Regions from separate parts of the Kosakonia sp. MUSA4 genome, predicted to be linked through region 1. Evidence: predicted binding sites of a transcription regulator. Region 1 holds the regulator's gene; each other region holds the start of a gene.
What was found. Region 1 encodes LexA, which represses DNA repair genes until DNA is damaged. Its sites were predicted from a motif close to TNCTGTATGTACATACAGNA; they were not measured.
Positions count from the first base shown of each region.

Region 2: a site for LexA is predicted at 1,727-1,746, ahead of metR (HTH-type transcriptional regulator MetR). Genes of this name have one in related genera too.
Region 3: a site for LexA is predicted at 1,100-1,119, ahead of sbmC (DNA gyrase inhibitor SbmC). Genes of this name have one in related genera too.

Region 1 covers NZ_CP025697.1:39,837-43,116, forward strand. Annotated here, with positions in the region: gene plsB (glycerol-3-phosphate 1-O-acyltransferase PlsB) at 1-573, opposite strand, end outside; gene C0557_RS00175 (diacylglycerol kinase) at 706-1,074, shown strand; gene lexA (transcriptional repressor LexA) at 1,183-1,797, shown strand; gene dinF (MATE family efflux transporter DinF) at 1,874-3,208, shown strand.
Region 2 covers NZ_CP025697.1:5,659,996-5,663,275, reverse strand. Annotated here, with positions in the region: gene metE (5-methyltetrahydropteroyltriglutamate--homocysteine S-methyltransferase) at 1-1,573, opposite strand, end outside; gene metR (HTH-type transcriptional regulator MetR) at 1,810-2,763, shown strand; gene C0557_RS26935 (carboxylate/amino acid/amine transporter) at 2,651-3,280, opposite strand, start outside.
Region 3 covers NZ_CP025697.1:3,371,488-3,374,767, forward strand. Annotated here, with positions in the region: gene C0557_RS15995 (FUSC family protein) at 1-483, opposite strand, end outside; gene sbmC (DNA gyrase inhibitor SbmC) at 609-1,082, opposite strand; gene dacD (serine-type D-Ala-D-Ala carboxypeptidase DacD) at 1,204-2,364, opposite strand; gene sbcB (exodeoxyribonuclease I) at 2,575-3,280, shown strand, end outside.

The DNA of each region.
Region 1 (3,280 bases):
CGCCAGTTTCTGCGCGATAATTTTATCGGTGCCGTGCTCGGTCGCCATGCGGCGCAGGGAGACGGGCGGCGAGAAGCGCACAAAGCTATCGCGGCCGAGCCAGGAGATAGCGAAGAATTTCTGGATGCCGTTCAGCATGCGCAGCGGCGGATTAATCTCGCCTTTCTCACGCCCTGGCGAGCGGCCAAACATTACCGATACCGGAACCATTTGCACATCCAGATCCGGATGGCTGCGGTGTAAATCCAGGTAGTCGTGGAACAGTTTGATGGACTCTTCTTTCGGCGTGTAATAGGTAAACACGCGCGGACCGCCATGAATGAACACGAAACGCGGCAGCAATACGCCGTCGATTTCCAGGGGTTCCAGGGGATCGGGCAGTTCGTGCGCCAGACACTGAGCGCGTAATGTCATCAAATCTGCCTTAGAGTTATAAGGCAGCACGTACATAATAGGACGTGAAGTATCGAGACCCAGTTCCTGTGCAGGTTCTGCAGGTATCGATTTACTCTTTACCAGTACACTTAATGGTAAATTCAGTAATTTGTAGTAAATTCGTGGCCAACCGGACATAAAAGATGAAAAGCCTCTGGTTAATAATAGTGCCATTGCGCCGCAAGAATATCAGAAAGCGCACGTAATTTCTGTTGTACCTCAGTACGCTGATGTAGACATTGACGTTTATTACATAAAAAGGTTCTTTTCATGGCCAATAATACCACCGGAATTACCCGAATCATTAAAGCAGCAGGTTACTCATGGAAGGGCGTTCGCGCTGCATGGATCAATGAAGCCGCTTTCCGCCAGGAGCTGGTAGCCGTTGTTTTCGCTATCATTATTGCTTGCTGGCTGGACATTGACACGGTCACTCGGGTGCTGCTGATTAGCTCGGTGTCGCTAGTAATGATTGTTGAAATCCTAAATAGTGCAATTGAAGCTGTCGTAGACCGAATTGGTTCTGAATTTCACGAACTTTCCGGTCGGGCGAAGGATATGGGATCGGCGGCAGTGCTGATGTCGATCCTGCTGGCGCTGTTTACCTGGATCTCGCTTCTCTGGTCGCATTTTCGATAACGCTTCCAGAAATCGATAACACCCTGGTTTTTTGCTTAAATTTGGTTCCAAAATCGCCTTTGACTGTATATACTCACAGCATAACTGTATATACACCCAGGGGGCGGGATGAAAGCATTAACGGCCAGGCAGCAAGAGGTGTTCGATCTCATCCGCGATCGGATCACTCAAACCGGTATGCCACCAACGCGTGCGGAAATCGCACAGCAATTGGGGTTCCGTTCCCCAAATGCGGCTGAAGAACACCTGAAAGCGCTTGCACGTAAAGGGGTTATCGAAATCGTCTCCGGCGCATCGCGTGGTCTGCGTCTGCTGCTGGAAGAAGAAGAGGATATCGGTTTACCGCTGATTGGTCGCGTTGCTGCGGGTGAACCGCTGCTGGCGCAACAGCATATCGAGGGTCACTACCAGGTCGATCCCGATCTCTTCAAACCTCATGCGGATTTCCTGCTGCGCGTTAGCGGTATGTCGATGAAAGACATCGGTATTATGGACGGCGACCTGCTCGCAGTGCATAAAACGCAGGACGTGCGTAACGGCCAGGTGGTCGTCGCACGTATTGATGATGAAGTTACCGTGAAACGTCTGAAAAAACAGGGTAACACCGTCGAATTGCTGCCGGAAAACAGCGAGTTTTCCCCGATCGTCGTCGATCTGCGCGATCAAAACTTCACCATTGAAGGGCTGGCGGTTGGCGTCATCCGTAATGGTACCTGGCTCTAACGCCTGTTCTTTTCGCAGCGACACAAAACACCGTGGCGCTGCGTAATACGATTTTCCCCGTTGATTCGACATTGCCATGCCGTTGCTGAACGCATCTGACAGAGCACTGTGGCGGCTTGCGCTGCCCATGATCTTCTCCAATATCACTGTTCCGTTACTGGGGCTGGTGGATACCGCCGTGGTCGGGCACCTGGATAGTCCTGTTTACCTCGGCGGCGTGGCGATCGGCGCAACGGCAACCAGCTTTTTGTTTATGCTGCTGCTGTTTTTGCGGATGAGCACCACCGGTCTTACGGCACAGGCGTTTGGTGCGAAAAACGCACCTGCGCTGGCGCGCGCGCTGGTACAGCCGCTGCTATTGGCGCTGTCGGCAGGTGTGTTAATTATGCTGCTGCGTACGCCGCTCATCGATCTGGCGCTGCACATTACCGGCGGGAGCGAAGCCGTGCTGGAGCAGGCGCGGCGCTTTCTCGATATTCGCTGGCTGAGTGCGCCAGCGTCGTTGGGAAATCTGGTGTTGCTCGGCTGGTTACTGGGTGTGCAGTATGCCCGTGCGCCGGTGATCCTGCTGGTAGTGGGGAATCTCCTCAACATTGTGCTCGACCTGTGGCTGGTGATGGGCCTGCACATGAATGTGCAGGGCGCTGCGCTCGCCACCGTTGTGGCTGAGTATGCGACTTTCGCCATCGGCCTGCTGATGGTGCACCGCGTGTTGGTAATGCGCGGTATCACCCTGCCAGCGCTGAAAAATGCCTGGCGCGGCGGTATGCGGCGCTTATTAGCGCTTAACCGCGATATCATGCTGCGCTCACTGCTTTTGCAGCTCTGCTTTGGCTCAATCACCGTGCTGGGCGCCCGTCTTGGCGGTGAGACGGTTGCCGCTAACGCGGTGCTGATGATGTTTCTCACCTTTACCGCGTACGCGCTGGATGGTTTTGCCTATGCGGTCGAAGCGCACTCCGGGCAGGCCTATGGCGCGCGCGATGGCAGCCAGTTGATGGACGTCTGGCGAGCGGCATGCCGCCAGGCCGGGCTGGTGGCGCTGTTCTTTGCGGCGATTTATGCGCTGGCAGGTGATGACATTATTGCCTTGCTGACTTCGCTTCCTGCCCTGCAGACGCTCGCCGGGCATTACCTGTTCTGGCAGGTGATTCTGCCGCTGGTGGGCGTGTGGTGCTACTTGCTGGATGGCATGTTTGTCGGTGCCACGCGCGCAGCGGAGATGCGTAACAGTATGGCGATTGCCGCCGCCGGGTTCGCTGTTACGCTGCTGACGGTTCCGGTGCTGGGCAATCACGGTTTATGGCTGTCGCTGACCGTCTTTCTCGCCCTGCGCGGGCTTACGCTTGCCTGGCTGTGGCGTCGCCACTGGCGTAACGGCAGCTGGTTTTCCGATGTGAATCCTTCCTGATATTGCCAGTTTTTTTGCCTGTTTCCTCGCCTCGCTTATGCTGTTTTTAACCATCGTGACGGTTAAAGATTC
Region 2 (3,280 bases), 110 kb from region 1:
CGCCGATCACGACTGGCGGCTTCACGCAGCGAGAGCCGTAGCTCTGCACCCAGCCATTTTGCGTAAAGACGAAACCATCAAGATGTTCACCGAAGTATTCCACCATGTCGTTACGTTCTGCTTCGCCGTGGACCAGCACATCCAGCCCCAAACGCTCTTGTTCGATAATCGCCTGCTTAATATGTTCAGCGATGCCGGTGCGGTAATTGCCCGCATCTAAACGTCCCTGTTTAAAATCCAGACGCAAGCCGCGGATCTCGGTGGTCTGCGGGAACGAGCCGATAGTCGTGGTCGGCCACGCCGGCAGGTTGAAACGCACGCGCTGCGCTTGTGCACGCTCAGCGTACGGACGCGCGCGCTGGCTGTCCTGCGCGGTGATCGCCGCCAGACGTTTTGCCACCGCCGGGTTGTGCACGCGGGTAGAGTGGCGGCGCGCCTGGATCGGGGCGCTCCATTCATTCAGTTTTTCTGTATTGCCGCTGTTCAGGGCATCACGCAACAGCGCCAGTTCTTCACATTTTTGCAGGGCGAAGGCGAACCAGCTTTTCACTTCGGCATCAAGACGTGTCTCAACGCTCAGATCGATCGGGCTGTGCAGCAGCGAGCAGGAAGAGGCAACCCACAGCGGGCGTTTGCCGACCACATCTTTAATCTGCGCATATTTTTCACTCAGATCGGCGCGCCAGACATTACGGCCATTCACCAGACCGGCAGAGAGCAGCCAGTCGGCAGGCAGACGCTGATGCAGCTGTGCAACGTTGTCTTTACCGTGTACCAGATCGACATGCAGACCCTGCACCGGCAGCGCGGTAATGGTGTCCAGGTTCGGCGTGACGCCTTCGAAATAGGTGGTCAGCAGCAGTTTTACCTTGCCGTTCAGCGCGTCATACGCCGGTTTGAAGGCGTCCAGCCACGCTTGCGGCAGCTCCAGCACCAGCGCCGGTTCGTCGATCTGTACCCACTCAATACCGCGTTTCGCCAGTTCGGCCAGTACTTGCTGGTAGACCGGCAGAATGTCGTTCAGCAGGCTTAAGCGATCGAACTGTTCGCCTTTCACTTTGCCCAGCCACAGGTACGTGACCGGCCCAAGCAGCACGGGCTTCACCTTGTGGCCCAGCGCCAGCGCTTCGTCCACTTCATCCAGCAGTTGCGTCCACGTCAGTTTGAACTGCTGGCCTTTGCTGAATTCCGGCACCATGTAGTGATAGTTGGTGTTAAACCATTTGGTCATCTCTGCCGCTGCCGCCGGTTCGCCGGTCGGTGCGCGACCGCGACCGATGCGGAACAGGGTGTCGATATCGACAGAGCCGTCGTTGTTCTGATGACGAGCCGGCACATTGCCCAGCAGCAGGCTGGTGGTCAGAACATGGTCGTACCAGGCGAAATCACCGACCGGCAGCAGGTCGATCCCGGCCTGTTTTTGCTGATCCCAGTGGCGGGCGCGCAGCTCGCGCCCTACCGCCAGCAGTTCTTCGCGAGAAGAATTCCCCGCCCAGTAACTTTCTTGCGCTTTTTTCAGCTCGCGACGCAGGCCGACGCGAGGAAAACCGAGGGTGTGGTTATGTATTGTCATGTCTTCTTCCTTTGTTTTTTTTGTAAATCCTGAGAATTTTGAATTTAGGGAAGGCGGCAAGTTTGCTTATCCCCGGGAGCTTACATAAGTAAGTGACCGGGGTGAGTAAACGCAGCCAACGCACCATAAATTTAAAAGACGAAGGATTTAGCCATCTGGATGTTTACACATCCATATTGTGAAGGTACTGTATAAACCTCAAGCGCAAATTGTTCATGCCGGGGTGAAGGACATTCATGATCGAAATTAAACACCTGAAAACGCTACAGGCGTTACGAAACAGCGGGTCGCTGGCTGCAGCAGCGGCAACGCTGCATCAGACGCAGTCGGCGCTTTCCCACCAGTTCAGCGATCTGGAACAACGCCTCGGCTTTCGTCTGTTTGTGCGTAAAAGCCAGCCGCTGCGTTTTACGCCACAGGGCGAGATCCTGCTGCAACTGGCCAACCAGGTACTGCCGCAAATCAGCCGTGCGCTGCAGGCCTGTAACGAGCCGCAGCAAGCCACATTGCGCATCGCGATTGAATGCCATAGCTGTATTCAGTGGCTGACGCCCGCGCTTGAAAACTTCCGCCAGAACTGGCCGCAGGTGGAGATGGATTTCAAATCCGGCGTGACCTTTGACCCGCAGCCTGCGCTGCAACAGGGTGAGCTGGACCTGGTCATGACATCCGACATTCTGCCGCGCAGCGGCCTGCACTATTCACCGATGTTTGATTTTGAAGTGCGGCTGGTGCTGGCGCCGGATCATCCGCTGGCGGCAAAAGCGCGCATCACGCCGGACGATCTCGCCAGCGAAACACTGCTGATCTACCCGGTGCAGCGCAGCCGCCTTGATATCTGGCGTCATTTCCTGCAACCGGCAGGTATCAGCCCGGCGCTGAAAAGCGTCGATAACACGCTATTGCTGATTCAGATGGTTGCCGCCCGGATGGGGATCGCGGCGCTGCCGCACTGGGTGGTGGAGAGTTTTGAACGCCAGGGTCTGGTAGTGACCAAAACCCTGGGCGAAGGATTGTGGAGCCGGCTGTACGCGGCGGTGCGCGACGGCGAGCAGCGTCAGCCGGTTACCGAAGCGTTTATTCGCTCAGCGCGGAATCACGCGTGCGATCACCTGCCGTTTGTGCGGAGCGCGGAGCGACCCAACGGCGATGTACCCACAGCGAAGCCATTATCACCGAACCACCAATAATAAAGCTCGGCCAGTGCGGCTGTTCCTGCCAGATAGCGAGGTTGACCAGCAGCCCGGCGGGAACATGCACATTGTTCATAATGCCGAGCGTCCCGGCGTCAACCTGCGTTGCGCCGTAGTTCCACATAAAGTAACCCAGACCGGAAGCGACCACGCCCAGCCATACCAGCACGCCCCACTGCAGGGTGGTCGTTGGCAGCTTCTGCGGGTTACCCATCACAAACCACGCGGTGACGGCAACAACCAACGCGCCCAGATAGAACCACGCAAAGGCGTTGTGCTGTGGCATCGGCCGCGTTTCCATCAGGCGCTTATAGCCGACCATACCGATGGCGAAGCTGATGTTTGCCAGTTGCACCAGAATCAAACCGATCCAGAAGTGATCGCTGACTTTGTCATAACGAATAATCGCCGCGCCAATTACCGCCAGCCCGGCGCTCAGGGCGTAGCTCCAGCGCAGCCCGCGCTTGCTCAGCAGATCGTAAATCAGCGTAACGTACAGCGGCGTGAAGACGGT
Region 3 (3,280 bases), 2.4 Mb from region 1:
GATGCCGGTAAACAGCATCGCCAGCAGTGAACCGATAATCACATCGCCGCTGCGCCACAGCGCGGTATGCATATCACCTGGCGGCGCGCCAACCACCACCGATAGCGTAATGCCAATGAGCAGCGCCTGGTAAGGCTTTTTGCCCAGCGCCAGCCAGCCACAGAGAAACATCGCCACCGCGCACCACAGCAGCATCACGGGCAGCGAGAGAAGCTCTAGTTTTAATGCCACCAGACCCAGCGCCGCACCCAAAATTGTGCCGCCAATGCGTTCAAATGCGCGCGGAACCACGTTTCCCCAAAAGGAGATCGGCCCCATCAACACCACCAGCGTGATCAGTGGCCAGGTTCCCTCTGGTACCTCCAGCAGACGGATCAGCAAAAAGGTCAGAATAAAAGCCAGCGCGATACGCACACCGTGTACGACACGATAATGGCGGTAAAGACGAATTTCGAAAGGACTGAGTGATTTGTCGCGACGCACAGTCGCTTCTCCCGATTGAACCGACAAAGGCGCAATTGTAGGATTTTTCGGACTCAGATAGCACCCTCTGCGATAAAAAAAGAGGCGACAGCGCTTCCTGTTGCCTCTTCCGGTTATTTTATCGCTTACAGATTTTTCGACTCAACCGGGATATGCATGTCGATTTCCCAGTAACCATCCTGCTGCGCATCGTTCAGGTAGACTTCAAAGCAGGGACCCGCAGCAATTTGCACGGATTGATCGCTAAGCAGTTCATCAAAGAAGAGATCCCAGCACGCTTCGAACTCTTCGTTGTACACCCGCGCCTGCGCCACGGCGTACTGGCCGCCGGGAATGTCGGTGAGAATCACTCCTTCGCTATTTGCCGGGATTTGAAAGCCAGCATCGACGGTGATAGCAACGTCAGCGCGCAGCTTTTCCGGCGGCACTTCGTCAGGGTTATCGTAATAGGCGCACACCCACTCCAGCGGTGCGATCTTATTGCTGTCGACCCACATCATTAGCTGTTTAAAACCCTGCTTCACCGTCACATCCCAGGGCCCGACCAGATGGAACCCGGCGATACGACGTTTTTCCAGTTGCTTCACGTTGTAGCTCATGTTGACTCCCTTAGCGTTACTGTGTGTTTATACAGTATAGCGTTCCGACGATCGCCTGGCATGTCGGAGTCATCAATTATGCGAGCAGACTCGCATCACCGCCACTCTGCCCGCACACGCGTTAACCTTTATGATGCAGCCAGTCGCTCAGACGCGAGAACACGCCGCCTTTGCCGACACTTTCCAGCGTGACCAGCGGCCAGTGAGCGATCAGCTGGTCGCGATCGTAGAGTTGGATCTCCCCCACCTGCTGATGTGCAGCCAGCGGCGCATTTAGCTCTTTACTGCTCAGCACATACTTCGCTTTGACGTTCTGCACTTCTGCTTTTGGTAGCACCAGCCAGTAATCCTGGTCCGTACCCACCGCAATCTGCTCTTTATCGCCGTACCACACGCGCTCGCTGCCGACTTTTTTGCCGTTACGCAAAATTTCGACGGTATCGAAGTTTTGTTGTCCCCAGTGCAGTAATTTGCGCGCCTGATCTTCACGGCCTTTCGGGCTGTCTGCGCCCATAATCACCGCAATCAGGCGGCGCTGACCGTCAACGCTGGAGGCAATCAGGTTGAAGCCTGCACCTGAAGTGTGACCAGTTTTCAGCCCATCGACATTGAGGGTTTTATCCCACAATAACCCGTTACGGTTTTGCTGGGTGATACCGTTCCACGTCAGGCTTTTTTCGCTATACATATGGTAGAAATCCGGCTCGCCGTGAATGATGGCGCGGGACAGTACCGCCAGATCGTAGGCCGAACTGTGCTGCCCTGGCGCATCCAGCCCGTGGACAGTTTCGAAGTGGGTGTCGCGCAGATTCAGCTTCTGCACATAATCATTCATCATGGCGACAAACTGCGGCTGGCCGCCCGCAACATGATCGGCCAGCGCCACGCAGGCATCGTTACCCGAATCGACAATCAGACCGCGGCTCAAATCGCGCACGGTCAGGCGATCGCCGGGCTTCAGGAACATCAGCGATGAACCGTCAAAAACCGGGTTGCCTTTCGCCCACGCATCCTTCCCTACAGTTACCACATCATCCGCGCTGATACGATGGCTGTCGATCGCCCGATCCACCACATAGCCGGTCATCAGTTTGGTCAAACTCGCCGGATTACGCTGCTGATGCTCGTTGCCCGCAGTTAAGATTTGCCCGGTGGTGTAATCCATCAATACCCAGGAGCCAGCCTGAATAGCTGGAGGCTGTGGGGCAAAAGGTAAGTCGTCGGCCTGGGCGTTATGTACGCAAATCGCCAGCAAAGAAGCAGCAAACAAACGGCGTTTCAATGAAATATCCTCAATAGCATCTAAAATCGCTGTCCTTTTTACGGAACTTCGCGTGTCGTTACCTGATTAAATTGCAAAAAAATGTGACACAGATCAGTTTTAACGCACTGTTTTTGCGAGGTTCTGCGGAACAGTGACCGGTTTTTCTTCGGCACACAGGGTGGGATGGTTTACCATAAGCGACATATTTACTGACAGGATGAGCAACTGGTGTCTGATTCCGCCGCAACGCCCACTTTTCTCTTTCACGATTATGAGACTTTCGGTACCAGCCCGGCGCTGGATCGCCCGGCGCAGTTCGCCGCGCTGCGTACTGATGCCGATTTTAATGTCATCGGCGAGCCGGAAGTTTTCTACTGTAAACCGGCGGATGATTACCTGCCGCAGCCCGAAGCGGTGCTGATCACCGGTATCACGCCGCAGATTGCGCGCGCCAAAGGCGAGAACGAGGCCGCGTTCGCCCGGCGAATTCACGATCTCTTTACCGTGCCGAAAACCTGCGTACTCGGTTACAACAATGTGCGTTTTGACGACGAAGTCACGCGCAATATCTTTTATCGCAACTTTTACGATCCGTACGCCTGGAGCTGGCAGAACAACAATTCGCGCTGGGATCTGCTGGATGTGATGCGCGCCTGCTACGCCCTGCGCCCGGAGGGCATCAACTGGCCGGAGAACGACGACGGCCTGCCGAGTTTTCGCCTTGAACATCTGACGAAAGCCAACGGTATCGAACACAGTAATGCCCACGATGCGATGGCCGATGTGTACGCCACCATTGCGATGGCGCAGCTGGTTAAAGCAAAACAGCCGAAGCTGTTTGACTATCTCTATAGCCATCGCAACAAGCAGAAACTGGCGGCGCTGATCGATGTTCCGCAGATGAAGCCGCTGGTACACGTTTCCGGCATGTTCG